One region of the Pseudoalteromonas phenolica genome, then DNA from elsewhere that is predicted to be linked to it. Evidence: predicted binding sites of a transcription regulator. Region 1 holds the regulator's gene; the other holds the start of a gene.

Region 1 (8,218 bases):
TCTAAACTTAGTATCCACCGGTATTACACCTGGCCATACAAAACCTTCATAATTAGCAAGCAATGTCTTATATGCTTCTAGTGAAGCTTTTGTCCGTTTATCATACATGGTTGGCACTATGGTGTAATTATATTGTTTTGCTTGAGAGCTTTGCATTAATTCCATAGTACGCATCATACGATCTAAGCCTTTAAGCGCTAGAAACTCTGTTTGCACAGGGATCAGTACACGTTCGCTGGCAGCTAATGCATTTACCATTAACACCCCTAAAACAGGCGGGCAATCAAGAATGGCATAATCATAGTGTTCGTTTATTTTCGCCAGTGTTTTTTTCAGAATTAAACCCATGCCATTTCGATTACCCATACTCCTGTCTAAGGTAGCAATCGCCATAGTTGCAGGCAAAATATCAAGGTTCTCAATGGTTGAAGGACACAAAGCTTGGAGAATCTCCTCGCTTTCCATCGCAGTTCCTCGAGCAAAAATATCATACACACTGACTTCTAACTCTTCAGAGTCAATGCCAAAATAATAAGTCAAAGAAGCGTGAGGGTCTGTATCTATAAGCAAAACACGTTTTCCTTGCTTAGCAAGGATCCCACCAAGGCTAACAGTAGTCGTTGTTTTACCAACACCACCTTTTTGATTTGCTACAGTCCAGATTTTCACGAAACAATTACTTCCTAGTGCTTTAAGAAATAGATTAACAACCTATTTCTTTATTGATTCTTGTGGCAACGTCATGTAAAGCCAAACTCTCAGAGGATAAGCCTGCATTTGCAACAGCTTGAGGCATACCATAAACAACACAAGTTTGCTCATCTTGCGCCCAAATCGTCGCGCCAGACTGTTTTAATAAACGAGCACCATCTCTACCATCGGCTCCCATGCCTGTTAAAACTATCGCAAGCACATCTGACTGATAAGCCTTTGCCGCACTAGCGAACGTAACATCAACGCAAGGTTTGTACGTTACCCGTGGGCTGTCATCTTCAAAGACTCTTAGAGTTTTCATTGCACCTTTAGACTCAACCAGCATTTGCTTTCCACCCGGCGCCAAATATGCAACACCCGGTTGTAATTTATCACCATGCTCTGCTTCTTTGACTTTAATCTTACACAAGCTATTCAACCTAGTTGCAAAAGCAGGTGTAAAAGCGGCAGGCATATGCTGTATTAACAAAATCGGATGTGGAAAATTTGCAGGTAATTGAGTAAGAATTGTTTGCAGTGCAACTGGCCCACCCGTTGAAGTACCTATTGCAACAAGCTTATATTGTTTACCTGAAGCTTTGAACTGCTTACTTGGCGTTGATGCACTCGAAACCTGCTGTGTAGAAGTTCTTTGAAAGCTTCTATCTGGTTGGGCAACACTCGATGTTCGTGTCGACGTCGAAGGTCTTGGTGAAATAGAAGCTTGAGGTGTTGGCGCCTTTGTAACCGATGGCCTTGAATAACTGCTCACAGAACGCGGCAACCTTCTGCGTCCAATTTCTTTTACTTTGTTTTGTAACGATTTAATCGCTTCTTCACTATTTCGAGCTATATCCTCGAACTTTTTTGGTAAAAAGTCTAACGCACCAGCATCAAGCGCATCTAAAGTAGCACCTGCACCTTCACGAGTAAGTGAGGAAAACATCAAAATTGGGGTAGGGTTAGCCTGCATGATTTTCTTTACGGCACTAATACCGTCTAAGATAGGCATTTCTACGTCCATAGTAATAACATCTGGACGAAGTGAAGCCGCCTTTTCAACAGCTTCTTGTCCATTAACAGCAAAGTCAATTACCTTGATATCACTATCTTGCTCTAAAATTTCGCTGACTCGACGCCTAAAAAAGCTTGAATCGTCTACAACTAAAACTTTTACTGCCATTGGCATACTCTATGAATTCTTAAGAACGAAAAGTGGTGCGTATGCACCACTTAAATCTTTTTTGCTAATGAAGGTTACTTACCTGCATAGTGTTTTAGCATATTTGGCACATCCAAGATTAATGCTATCCCACCGTCAGAAGTAATTGTTGCTCCAGCCATACCTGGTGTACCTTGTAATAAGGCATCGAGCGGCTTTATCACCACTTCTTCTTGACCAATAAGGGAGTCAACAACAAATCCAACCTGCTGTGTACCTATTTGAACAATTACAACATGTCCTTCAGCTTTCTTCGTTGATCTATCTGCGCCTTTTACAAGCCAGTGTTCTAAATAGAATAAAGGAATTGCTTTTTCACGAACAATAATCGTTAGCTGTCCATCTACAACATTGGTTTTTGTTAAGTCTAAATGGAATATTTCACTAACGCCTGCAAGCGGCAAAGCAAAGGTTTGCTCACCTACTACAACCATTAATGTTGGTAAAATTGCCAGTGTCAGAGGCACTTTTATCTCAAGGATAGTGCCTACACCTAGTTCTGATTGGATATTGACAGAACCGTTAAGTTGAGTGATTTTCGTTTTAACAACGTCCATCCCAACACCACGACCAGAAATATCTGAAATCTCTTCCTTGGTCGAAAATCCAGGTGCAAAAATGAGGTTATAAGCTTCTGTGTCAGATAAACGACTTGCCTGGTCTGAATCAATAACACCTTTATTAATGGCTATTTTTTTCAGTTTTTCAGCATCCATACCTGCACCATCATCTTTGATGGTCAACAGAATATGATCACCCTCTTGAGATGCCGAGAGCGTCACTGTGCCTGTACGAGGTTTACCTGATGCCTCACGAACATCAGGCATTTCAATACCATGATCTACAGAGTTCCGTACTAAGTGAACAAGTGGGTCGGCAAGTGCTTCAACTAAATTTTTATCTAAATCTGTCTCTTCACCTTCGAGGATAAGATTAATGTCTTTCTTCAAGCTTCTCGCTAAGTCACGAACAACACGAGGGAACCTACCAAATACTTTCTTGATCGGTTGCATTCGAGTTTTCATTACTGCACCTTGCAAATCGGCAGTAACCACATCAAGGTTAGAAATCGCTTTACCCATAGCTTCACTGCTAGAGTTGTTAGCTAAACTTACAAGGCGATTTCTTACCAATACTAATTCACCAACCATATTCATTATTTGGTCTAGACGCTTAGTATCAACACGAACGGTTGTTTCAGCTTGAGGTGCAGGCGGCTTTTTAGCCGATGCCTGTGCAGTTTGTGCTTTCGCCGCAGGTGCAGGTGTTGGAGCAGATTTAGCTGGCTGAGGCGCAGGTTTTGGCTTAGCTACAGGTTTCGCAGTAACAGGCTCTGGTTTCTTTGGTTGTGGGCTTGGAGCTGCTTTTGGGGGTTCTGCGGGTTCTAACGACTTTGGAGCCCCCCCCTTACCATGAAGTTCATCTAATAGCGCTTCGAACTCTTCATCATTGATTTCGTCATCGCTTGATGCTGAGGAAGGTTGTGAAGGAGCAGCAGCCTGAGTCGTTTCGGCTTTTGCCTGAGAAGGCGTATCAATAGCGCCGAAACTGCCCACACCATGGAGTTCATCTAATAAACTGTCAAACTCATCATCGGTTATGTCTCCATCTTCAATACTAGATGGCGATGAAGAAGGTTGTTCAATCGCAGGACCTTTACCTGCACCATGCAGCTCGTCGAGCAAACTTTCAAATTCGTCTTCTGTTATTTCATCAATACTTTCTGAAGTAGTTTCACCAGCTACATCATCGGTATCAATATCAAAAAGAATATCATCAGCAGATAAATCCGCTTGTGGTGCTTCTTCTACAGCGGCCTCTGGTTCAGCATTTGAAATTGAAATCTGTTCATCCTCAGATTCTGGCTTGCTTAGTTGGTGCAACGTTTCGAGTAGTGCCGGATCTGCAGGGTCTGGTTGCTCACGGTTTTGAATATGAGCGAACATTTCGTTTATGGTATCGAGTGATTGAAGAATGACATCCATCAACTCTGGAGAAACAGAACGCTGGCCTTGCCTTAAAACATCGAAGACGTTTTCAGCACCATGACAAGCATCAACAAGCTCGGTCATGCTTAAAAAGCCTGCTCCACCTTTTACCGTGTGGAAACCTCTAAAAATAGCATTCAGTAATTCTTTATCTTCAGGGTTATTTTCTAGCTCAACAAGCTGCTCAGATAACAGCTCTAATATTTCACCAGCTTCAACAAGAAAGTCTTGTAGTATATCTTCATCGACTTCAAAGCTCATGTATACACTCTCCTATTAGAAGCCTAAGCTCGACAGTAAATCGTCGACCTCATCTTGATTAGATACGACATCTTCTCTAGATTCTGCATTCATAATCGGGCCTTCTGGTCCCGAAATATCAGCAGGATCCATTTCAGCAATCTGAACCTCTTCAATATTTTCTTTTAGTTTTGCTTGGGGTTCTTCTGCCGTGCCAAATACTGTTAATAAATGAATTAAACTATCTTCAACTTCTCTGACTAATTCTATTACACGCCGAATTACCTGACCGGTTAAATCTTGATAGTCTTGGGCCATCAAAACATTTGTCATATGACCTTGAAGTTCGTCAGTTGTAGACTGAGAACCTTGCATGAACTTATCTAAGTCATGACAAAGAGACTTAAATTCACCAAGTTGAATGTCTCGTCTCATCAGGCGATCCCAAATTGGTTTTATATCAGATAAATCGTCTGCAAGCTGTTGCGCGAGTGGTAAGCTTGCTTCAACTGCGTCCATCGTCTTATTGGCAGCATTTTCTGTCATTTCCATGACATAATTTAAACGTTCTTTAGCATCAGGTAAGGCTTCTGTCGTCAAATCAGCAATACGTGTATCAAGCTCAAAATTTTTCAGAGACTCGTGTAACTGACGAGTCAACTTACCCACTTCAGCAAAAAGTTCAGATTGCTCCTTACTCGCAGCTTCCATGATCAATTCATCTGCTTTATCTTGCTCGCCTTGTTCAAGATAAGCCACTAATTGCTTAGCTTGTTCAAGTGTTATTTGAGGCACAGAAGGTGCTGACATCCGCCTCTCCTTCTTAATTATTTAGCCTAAACGTTCAAACACTTTTTCTAGTTTTGTTTTCAGTGTTCCGGCAGTGAATGGCTTAACGATATAACCATTAACACCTGCTTGCGCAGCAGCAACAATTTGTTCTTTTTTCGCTTCTGCTGTCACCATAAGTACTGGTATATGTTTAAGGCTGTCATCTGCACGAATAGCTCGAAGAAGATCTATACCCTGCATGCCTGGCATGTTCCAGTCTGTGACTACGAAATCAAATTCTTGATTCTGAAGCATAGGCAAAGCTGTGCTACCATCATCTGCTTCTTGTACGTTTGTAAAACCTAAGTCTCTCAGTAGGTTTTTGATTATTCTTCTCATCGTAGAAAAATCATCAACCACAAGAATTTTCATGTTTTTATCCAAAACATCCTCCAGTGAGGTTTGAACCTATTATTATTACTCTAATTGACCCAGTCATTGATTTTAGCCCTAAGCCTAATCATTGCCTGCCCATGTATTTGGCTTACTCGTGATTCACTCACATCGAGTATTTGCCCTATTTCTTTTAAATTCATTTCGTCGTTATAGTAAAGAGATAAGACAAGCGCATCTCTTTCCGGTAACGATTGGATCGCTGTTACCAACGATTCATTAAAACGCTCATTTTTAACGTTATTGAACGGTTTGTCTAGCGCTAAATCATTGTTAACTGGAGTGATTACGTCTTCATCGACACCTAAATCTTCAATACCAATGATTTTACTCGCGTTAACGTCATGTAGAATATGATGGTACTCATCTAGAGTAATATCAAGTTTTTCAGCGATTTCAGTGTCTTTAGGCTCTCGACCTAGCTCACTCTCAAGGTTAGAGATCGCCTCAGATACCATGCGACTATTTTTATGAACACTTCTTGGTGCCCAATCGCCACGGCGAATTTCATCTAACATAGCGCCTCGAATTCGAATCCCAGCAAAGGTTTCAAAACTGGCGCCCTTACTCGCATCAAAGTTTTTTGAGGCTTCGATCAAACCAATCATGCCTGATTGAACGAGATCATCTAACTGAATATTTGCAGGCAAGCGCGCCAATAAATGACACGCCACTTTTTTGACGAGACCGGTATGACGCTCTATCACTCTGTTAAGATTGTCTGTAGTTTGATAGCCCATCGCTTTACCCATCGATGACGACATAATTACCCGTTGACTAGCTGTTCAATAAAAAACTCTAAATGGCCAGAAGGTTGATGTGGTATTGGCCATTTAACTGCTTTACCCGCCAACCCTCTAAATGCAACAGCCGCTGGTGAGTTTGGAAATAACTCAACAATGGTCTTTTGACGGCGCGAAGATTTACGCATATTTTCATCAAACGGAATGGTTGCCACTAATTCTAGTGCAACATCTAAGAATCTGTCGGTAACTTTTGATAGTTTAGCAAAAAGCTCTTGCCCTTCACGTAAGCTTCTAACCATGTTTGCGACAATTTTAAAACGATAAACACCATGTTCACGGCTGAGAACTTTAATTAATGCATAGGCATCAGTAATTGATGTTGGTTCATCACACACCACAACCATGACATCTTGCGCAGCTCGTGAAAAACTGAGAACCATATCTGAAATACCTGCAGCGGTATCGACAATTAAAATGTCAAACTCAGTATTTAATTCGCTAAATGCACGAATAAGTCCGGCATGTTCGGCTGGTGTCAACTCTACCATATTTTGAGAGCCCGACGTTGCGGGGACAATTTTAATGCCAGCAGGCCCTTCGACTAAAATTTCGTCTAACTCACACTCACCAGATAGTACGTGAGATAGGTTTTTTTCTACTCTTAAACCAAGCATCACGTCACAATTTGCCAAACCTAAGTCGGCATCTAAAACGAGTACTCTATTTCCTTGCTGACCAAGTGCAATAGCCGTATTCAACGAGACATTGGTTTTACCAACGCCCCCTTTTCCACCCGTTACTGCAATTACTTTTACGCCATGGTTGCCATTTTGATTCATTCTACGCAGGCCACTTGCTTGATCTAATACTGTGTTAATCATACATTCCTACTGTCTGAGACGCTACAGGTACACGTCGCGAATGTTGTGCTTTTATTCTCTTTAAATACAATTGCTCAGCCTTTTTGACCATTTTATGAGCATTTGCTACACGAATGTCTTCTGGCACTCGTTGACCGTTAGTAAGATACCCTATTGGCAAACGATTTTGAATCGCAATACTAATAATCTCGCCTAAACTTAGACATTCATCAAGTTTTGTAAAAATACAACCACTTAAATTCACTTTTTGGAAATGTCTTACCGCTTCTTGAAGTACATGCATCTGTGATGTTGCACTTAAAACCAAATAGCTACGAATGTCGACTCTAGCACTTCTCATTAATGTATTAAGTTGCTCTGTCAAACGAATGTCTCTTTGACTCATGCCCGCCGTATCTATTAATACTAGACGCTTATTGCGTAAATGATATAAAACTTCCGCTAATTCATTGGCATCTTTTACTTGTTTTACCGGACAACCAATAATTCGGCCATAAGTCGCAAGCTGTTCGTAAGCACCAATTCTATATGTGTCTGTTGTGATCAATGCAACTTTATCAGCACCATACTTTTGCGCGCCTAGTGCAGCAAGTTTTGCGACTGTGGTTGTCTTACCTACACCTGTTGGGCCAACTAATGCATATACACCACCTTGGCGAAGTATATCATTGTTTGTTGTATGCATCTGATTAGCTACCATTTCCAGCAGCGAATTCCATGCTTCTTTCCTTGATACATCGTCAGGAATAAAGCAAGCCATTTGCTCGGCAACCTCCTTATCTACTCCCATACCTTGCAAGCGGTCAACTAAACACGCTCTCGTTGGGTCTCTTCTTTCCATTTCTTGCTTCATCAAGCCTGAAACTTGATGTTCAAGTAGCTGGCGGATGGCATTCATCTCTTCTCTCATTGTTGCCATTTCATCTACTTGCTTAGGCGCAGGCTCAAAGTCATCAGAAAACCCTGTATCTAGGTCATCATCGAAACTCCAAGACTGAGACTGTTGTTGATTTTTTACTTTTGGCTCTGCTCTGAAGCTTTGAGGTGAGGTTGGACGCTCAAAACGCTCTTCAGGAGTTTGGCGAGGTTTAAAAACTTCATCTGTATTAATTCCTGACTGGGAAAACATAGACGCAAGCTCTGGTGAGCGAGGTTTTGGTGCTTGTCTGTCTAACAGTGCTTGTAGACTATCTGCAACTTGGGCTTGAGGCTCTGGTTTGGCAC
Region 2 (8,218 bases), 1.4 Mb from region 1:
GCTGTAAAAATACACCAGACTCCACATGATGTGTATATGGGAACTGGTCGAAGATCGCAATGCGAGATACAGAGTGTGTTTCACATAGCATGTCTAAATCACGCTCTAGTGTGTCTGGGTTACATGAGATATAAATGATGTTGTCGTAATTAGACACTAAACGACAAGTCAGTTCGTCCATGCCTGCACGTGGTGGATCTACCAAAATAGTTTGGCAGTTGTAGTCTTGAAGGGTAATGCCATTTAATCTAGAAAATTGGCGTTCGCCTTTCATTGCCTGCGTAAACTCTTCACTCGACATACGAATAATATCTAAGTTCTCAACCTTATTCGCTGCGATATTAATTTGTGCCGAATTGACCGACGACTTTGAGATTTCAGTTGCTAATACTTTATTAAAGCTACCCGCTAAAGCAATTGAGAAGTTACCGTTACCACAATATAGCTCAAGTAAATCATTCTCCAGTGGCGCACAAAGGTCTTGCGCCCATTCCAGCATTTTCTCATTTACTTTCGCATTTGGCTGAGTAAAGCTATTTTCAACTTGCTGGTACTGATAAGTTTGACCATTTACAGTCAATTGCTCTGTGACAAAATCGTTGCCTAACACGATCTTTTGTTTACGAGCGCGACCGATAAAGTCAATTTTATAGGTTTTCTGAAGCTCAGAACGTAATGCATTAATTGCCGCTAACCATTCATCATCAAGCTGTTTGTGATAAAGCAGACTTACTAGGATCTCTCCACTTAGCGTAGATAAGTAATCGATTTGGAAAAGCTTACGGCGAAGTATCTCGTTATGACGTAACTTTTCCATCATAACTTGCATGATTTCACTAATAAGCGGCGCGGCAGGATCAAATGTTTCCACTCGAATTTTTTGCTTACTCTCTTGATCAAACATAATGTGGTAGAGATCGTCACCATCGTGCCATACTCTAAATTCAGCACGTTGACGGTATTGCGTTTTTGCTGATTCAAAGACTTCAAGCTGTGGTGCGTTAAAGCGAGCAAATTGAGCACTAATACGCGTTTGCTTCTCAGCAAGCTGCTGTTCATATGTGGCGGTATCAATAGTGATGACTGGCATAGTTAAACTGACCTTACAAATTCGAGAGCGGGTATTGTAGGGGGCATAGGTGATTTGTCCAGTTTCTCGCTAAATTTTGTTGTTTTTTTATACTAACGCCTCAAGTGTTATTAATATTTGCCGATAAGCAGAAAATAACCGAGCACATGCTTGGTGACCATTATTTCTGGGAGACAGAACATGAAAATTGGACAACTTAACCAGCTTCTTAATCCTGCTATGGCAAATAAGGCGAACAATAAAGCTGCCTTTAAGCCGACCATGCATTTAAACCCAGATAGCTATCATGGTGATAAGAGTAAAATAGCAGCTAAATTACTAGATGATAAATTGGCAGAAGCTTTAGGCATTGAAAAGCCAGAGAAAGAGAAAAAGCCATTATTTGATTTTGAAGCCATCGTTAAAAATGTGCTCGACTTTGTTAAAGGGGCAGTGAACAAAGCGAAAGCAGATGGTAAAGATGACGACACTTTAAAAGATATGTTGGGGGCTGCACGAAAAGGTGTCCAAATGGGCATTGATGAAGCCACTTCGGAGTTAAAAGAAAGTGCGCTTTTTAATGATGACATTGAAGAGGGTATAGAAAAGTCTCGAGAAGGCATTTTCAAAGGACTCGATGATTTTGAAGAAGAGTTATTTAACCCTAAACCTGCTTATATGCAGGTCAGTGCAGCACAGTATGCAAGTTTGTCGAATCAAGCAGAATATAGTTTTACAACTGCAGAGGGTGATGAAGTGACTATTTCACTGAGTGATGCTCGTTCAAAAGGTCAAGCAGCCAGCTATACTCAAAACGGTGATAATTATGGCTTGGCTGTGTCAGAGCAATCAAGTGAGGATGTAAGCTTTTCGATCAGTGTGAATGGTGAGCTTAATGCCGATGAGCAAAAAGCCATAAATGAAATGATGAAAGACATTCGCAATGTCAGTGATTCATTTTTCTCAGGTGAATATGACGATGCGTTTGAAAAAGCATCGGCATTGAATATAGAGAGTGATCAAATTACCAATTTCACGATGGATTTACGTCAGACAAAAACAACCGCTGCAATTGCTCAATACCAACAAGCGAACCCAATAAAAGAGTTAGAGCAAGCGTTTCAGCCTCTTGATAAACAACTAGAGAATATTCATTCAGAAGGTAAGGCATTAGGCATTGAACAGCAGTTACCTGATATTATGGCGTGGATGAATGATGGACAAGCAAGAATGGCTCAGCTTTTAGATTATGCGCAAGGCTTCTTCAATCAACTTGATAATAAGTCAGAGAAATCAGCTTAAGTGACTTGGCAAGCCATATAAGCTCGGGCAAACTTGCACCTCAGTATAGAGGAGCCATAGTTTGCCGCATATTTTAGTTTTTGATTCAGGTATTGGTGGGACAAGTGTCTTAACACATATCCAAAGTGCACTGCCAGAGGCAGACTATACCTATATTATGGATAATGCATTACTGCCCTACGGGCTTCAGACAGAAGAAACAATTCAAAATAGACTGGCAAATCTCGTCAATAAAATAAGCTCAAACTTTTTTGGTGAAGTTGACTTAATTGTTATTGCTTGCAATACAGCCTCTACTTACGCACTGGCACATATTCGACAGTTTACTCAAATTCCGATTGTTGGTGTGGTGCCTGCTATAAAGCCTGCAGCACAAATTAGTATTAGAAAGCATATTGCTTTATTAGCAACGCCTGCTACTTCAAAGAACCAGTATACGCAATCTTTAGTGAGCGAGTTTGCTCAAGATTGCCAAGTAAGCTTCTACCATTCAACAGAGTTGGTAAGGCTGGCAGAGCGCAAGTTTTGGTTAAATGAAGATGTACGAGAAGGAGTTAACAAGGAGCTATCATCTATTAAGGTTGATAATCAAGCTGATGTTTTGATATTGGGGTGTACACATTTTCCAATATTGAAATATGAAATAGCAGAGTTTTATAAAACGCAATGCGTATTAATAGACTCCGGAACTGCAATTGCAAAAAGAGTAAAGCATTTGTTGGGTGGCAGTATAGATGAAGCAGAAATAAAAAAGCCGCTACAGTTTTATGCAACGGCTTTAAATGATGTCCCTGCTATTGCAGGATACGATGTGAAAAGTTTATATCTTTAACTTGCTACAGCTTCTTCCGATGCCTCAGGTTTTTGTTTTGCAGCTCTAACCTTCAGTGTACGTTGTTGGAACTCTTTTTCATTCAATGCTGCAATGGCTTTATCAGCATCAGCTTCTGCCATCTCCACAAAGCCGAAACCACGACGTTTACCTGTATTTTTATCTTTTAATAAACGAACGTTGAATACACGGCCCTGTTCAGAGAAAAGCTCTCGAACGACACTTTCATTTGCTTTATAAGGTAAGTTACCTACATAAAGTGTTTTTGTTTTTACTTCAGCATTGTCAGATTGCGGGGGTACATTACTTGCCGACATAACAGTTGCAATGAAACCACCGATGAGTGTGCCAATAGAAAAAGTAGCACCAAGATTAAGAGAAGAGTCTGCAAGAAGAGCATTAGCAGCAAAATAGCCGATTATCGCAATTGCTAAAACAATAAAAAGAGACTTTTGTTGAGTTGGGTTCATAAGGATCTACCAATATACAATGGGTATACAATAATTTAACAAACGAGCTGCTATCTTAGCGTCTTAAAATGTTTAAGCAATAATTAAAAAGAGAAATTAGCTATTCGAAGTGGGTAAATAGAACATTTTTTATTCTAACAAGCCTTTTTTGTTCTCTTTTTGAGCGGTTGAACACATTTCTCAAAATTAATTGAAAAAAGGGGTTGCGCGCTTTTAAATTCTCCCTATAATGCGCACCCACTGACACGGGGCGAGACGCTGAAAAGCAAATCAAAACGATGTCGAGTCAAATAAAACTTAATCTTAAATAACTTTTTAAAATTAAGTGTTGACATAAAAAGTGAAGTCGTTATTATGGCGCTCCACTTCGCAGCGAGGCTGCGGTAACTCATCGAGTTACACTGTTCTTTAAAAATATGAAGCAATCATCTGTGTGGGCACTCGTACAGATTGAGTTCTAACAGCTCTTGATTCAGGAGCAAAAAAATTTAGAGTCTCAATTTCTTATGAGTGACTATATAGTCAATTTATACAGAATTCATTGAGCACGAATCTTCGGATTCAAAAAACTTTTAATTGAAGAGTTTGATCATGGCTCAGATTGAACGCTGGCGGCAGGCCTAACACATGCAAGTCGAGCGGTAACATTTCTAGCTTGCTAGAAGATGACGAGCGGCGGACGGGTGAGTAATGCTTGGGAATATGCCTTAGGGTGGGGGACAACAGTTGGAAACGACTGCTAATACCGCATAACGTCTACGGACCAAAGGGGGCTTCGGCTCTCGCCCTTAGATTAGCCCAAGTGGGATTAGCTAGTTGGTGAGGTAATGGCTCACCAAGGCGACGATCCCTAGCTGGTTTGAGAGGATGATCAGCCACACTGGAACTGAGACACGGTCCAGACTCCTACGGGAGGCAGCAGTGGGGAATATTGCACAATGGGCGCAAGCCTGATGCAGCCATGCCGCGTGTGTGAAGAAGGCCTTAGGGTTGTAAAGCACTTTCAGTAAGGAGGAAAGGTTAGTAGTTAATACCTGCTAGCTGTGACGTTACTTACAGAAGAAGCACCGGCTAACTCCGTGCCAGCAGCCGCGGTAATACGGAGGGTGCGAGCGTTAATCGGAATTACTGGGCGTAAAGCGTACGCAGGCGGTTTGTTAAGCGAGATGTGAAAGCCCCGGGCTCAACCTGGGAACTGCATTTCGAACTGGCAAACTAGAGTATGATAGAGGGTGGTAGAATTTCAGGTGTAGCGGTGAAATGCGTAGAGATCTGAAGGAATACCGATGGCGAAGGCAGCCACCTGGGTCAATACTGACGCTCATGTACGAAAGCGTGGGGAGCAAACGGGATTAGATACCCCGGTAGTCCACGCCGTAAACGATGTCTACTAGGAGCTGGGGTCTTCGGACAACTTTTCCAAAGCTAACGCATTAAGTAGACCGCCTGGGGAGTACGGCCGCAAGGTTAAAACTCAAATGAATTGACGGGGGCCCGCACAAGCGGTGGAGCATGTGGTTTAATTCGATGCAACGCGAAGAACCTTACCTACACTTGACATACAGAGAACTTACTAGAGATAGTTTGGTGCCTTCGGGAACTCTGATACAGGTGCTGCATGGCTGTCGTCAGCTCGTGTTGTGAGATGTTGGGTTAAGTCCCGCAACGAGCGCAACCCCTATCCTTAGTTGCCAGCGATTCGGTCGGGAACTCTAAGGAGACTGCCGGTGATAAACCGGAGGAAGGTGGGGACGACGTCAAGTCATCATGGCCCTTACGTGTAGGGCTACACACGTGCTACAATGGCGCATACAGAGTGCTGCAAGCTCGCGAGAGTTAGCGAATCACTTAAAATGCGTCGTAGTCCGGATTGGAGTCTGCAACTCGACTCCATGAAGTCGGAATCGCTAGTAATCGCGGATCAGAATGCCGCGGTGAATACGTTCCCGGGCCTTGTACACACCGCCCGTCACACCATGGGAGTGGGTTGCTCCAGAAGTAGGTAGCTTAACCTTAGGGAGGGCGCTTACCACGGAGTGATTCATGACTGGGGTGAAGTCGTAACAAGGTAGCCCTAGGGGAACCTGGGGCTGGATCACCTCCTTAACGATTTAGAACAGATTTGTTCGTAGTGTCCACACAGATGATTGTTAGTTAGCACAAGTTGCTAATTAATATTGCTCTTTAAAAATTTGGAAAAGCTGATAATTAATTCTTTTAGAAGAAATTCTAAAAAGAGTTTTCAAAAGTAAAACAATGCCGATAAACATTCATTTGTTTATTAGCGTCTACTTTAGTATTCAATATTAACTTCTGGCGAAGTTAAAACTGTCTTTGACACATACACCTCAAAGTAATAAACCATTTTGGGTTGTATGGTTAAGTGACTAAGCGTACACGGTGGATGCCTTGGCAGTTGGAGGCGATGAAGGACGTACTAACTTGCGATAAGCCTAGTCAAGCCAGTAAGAGGCGCTTGAGACTAGGATTTCCGAATGGGGAAACCCACCTGCTTGCAGGTATCGTTAACTGAATACATAGGTTAACGAGGCGAACGCGGAGAACTGAAACATCTAAGTACCCGTAGGAAAAGAAATCAACCGAGATTCCGAAAGTAGCGGCGAGCGAAATCGGACTAGCCCTTAAGCTTTAGTGTAGTTAGTGGAACATTCTGGAAAGTTTGACGATACAGGGTGACAGTCCCGTACACAAAAACTTATCTAAAGTGAAATCGAGTAGGTCGGAGCACGTGAAACTTTGACTGAATATAGGTGGACCATCATCTAAGGCTAAATACTCCCAACTGACCGATAGTGAACCAGTACCGTGAGGGAAAGGCGAAAAGAACCCCTGTGAGGGGAGTGAAATAGAACCTGAAACCGTGTACGTACAAGCAGTAGGAGCCCCTCGAGGGTGACTGCGTACCTTTTGTATAATGGGTCAGCGACTTATATTTTGTAGCGAGGTTAACCGTTTAGGGTAGCCGTAGCGAAAGCGAGTCTTAACTGGGCGTTGAGTTGCAAGGTATAGACCCGAAACCCGGTGATCTAGCCATGGGCAGGTTGAAGGTTGAGTAACATCAACTGGAGGACCGAACCCACTAACGTTGAAAAGTTAGGGGATGACCTGTGGCTTGGAGTGAAAGGCTAATCAAACCGGGAGATAGCTGGTTCTCCCCGAAATCTATTTAGGTAGAGCCTCGGACGAATACTTACGGGGGTAGAGCACTGTTAAGGCTAGGGGGTCATCCCGACTTACCAACCCTTTGCAAACTCCGAATACCGTAAAGTAATATCCGGGAGACACACGGTGGGTGCTAACGTCCATCGTGGAGAGGGAAACAACCCAGACCGTCAGCTAAGGTCCCAAAGTGTATGTTAAGTGGGAAACGATGTGGGAAGGCTAAAACAGCTAGGAGGTTGGCTTAGAAGCAGCCATCCTTTAAAGAAAGCGTAATAGCTCACTAGTCGAGTCGGCCTGCGCGGAAGATGTAACGGGGCTAAACATACCACCGAAGCTACGGCTGCATACATTAGTATGCGGGGTAGGGGAGCGTTCTGTAAGTGGCTGAAGGTGTGCCGGGAGGCATGCTGGACATATCAGAAGTGCGAATGCTGACATGAGTAACGATAATGCGGGTGAAAAACCCGCACGCCGGAAGACCAAGGGTTCCTATCCCATGTTAATCAGGGTAGGGTAAGTCGACCCCTAAGGCGAGGCTGAAGAGCGTAGTCGATGGGAAACGGGTTAATATTCCCGTACTTGGAATAATTGCGATGGGGGGACGGAGCAGGCTAATCAAGCATGGCGTTGGTTGTCCATGTGAAAGGCTGTAGGCTGGTGACTTAGGAAAATCCGGGTCGCTAAGGCTGAGAGTCGAGACGAGCTACCACGGTAGTGAAGTTGATGATGCCCTACTTCCAGGAAAAGCCTCTAAGCTTCAGATTATTTCGAATCGTACCCCAAACCGACACAGGTGGTCAGGTAGAGAATACTAAGGCGCTTGAGAGAACTCGGGTGAAGGAACTAGGCAAAATTGTACCGTAACTTCGGGAGAAGGTACGCTCCTATCTGTGATGAGATTTACTCTCTAAGCGGACGGGAGCCGCAGTGACCAGGTGGCTGGGACTGTTTATTAAAAACACAGCACTGTGCAAAATCGTAAGATGACGTATACGGTGTGACACCTGCCCGGTGCCGGAAGGTTAATTGATGGGGTTAGCTTAGGCGAAGCTCTTGATCGAAGCCCCGGTAAACGGCGGCCGTAACTATAACGGTCCTAAGGTAGCGAAATTCCTTGTCGGGTAAGTTCCGACCTGCACGAATGGTGTAACCATGGCCACGCTGTCTCCACCCGAGACTCAGTGAAATTGAAATCGCAGTGAAGATGCTGTGTACCCGCGGCTAGACGGAAAGACCCCGTGAACCTTTACTACAGCTTGGCACTGAACATTGAGCCTACATGTGTAGGATAGGTGGGAGGCTTTGAAGCAGCGTCGCTAGATGTTGTGGAGCCATCCTTGAAATACCACCCTTGTATGTTTG

The links. The regulator FliA, encoded in region 1, starts transcription of late flagellar genes. The targets are predictions, from matches to a motif close to CTAAAGNTNNNNNNNNNNNNGCCGATA.
Region 2: PP2015_RS15835 (DUF5610 domain-containing protein) is a predicted target of FliA. The motif match lies at 1,190-1,216, and genes of this name have one in related genera.

What each region holds. Positions count from the first base shown of each region.
Region 1 covers NZ_CP013187.1:1,090,400-1,098,617, reverse strand. The annotation lists gene PP2015_RS04920 (ParA family protein) at 1-669, opposite strand, end outside; gene PP2015_RS04915 (protein-glutamate methylesterase/protein-glutamine glutaminase) at 704-1,876, opposite strand; gene PP2015_RS04910 (chemotaxis protein CheA) at 1,951-4,164, opposite strand; gene PP2015_RS04905 (protein phosphatase CheZ) at 4,180-4,953, opposite strand; gene cheY (chemotaxis response regulator CheY) at 4,975-5,358, opposite strand; gene PP2015_RS04895 (RNA polymerase sigma factor FliA) at 5,397-6,107, opposite strand; gene PP2015_RS04890 (MinD/ParA family ATP-binding protein) at 6,134-6,994, opposite strand; gene flhF (flagellar biosynthesis protein FlhF) at 6,987-8,218, opposite strand, start outside.
Region 2 covers NZ_CP013187.1:3,515,673-3,523,890, reverse strand. The annotation lists gene trmA (tRNA (uridine(54)-C5)-methyltransferase TrmA) at 1-1,090, opposite strand, end outside; gene PP2015_RS15835 (DUF5610 domain-containing protein) at 1,271-2,371, shown strand; gene murI (glutamate racemase) at 2,433-3,203, shown strand; gene PP2015_RS15825 (RNA recognition motif domain-containing protein) at 3,200-3,673, opposite strand; rRNA gene PP2015_RS15820 (16S ribosomal RNA) at 4,247-5,779, shown strand; rRNA gene PP2015_RS15815 (23S ribosomal RNA) at 6,051-8,218, shown strand, end outside.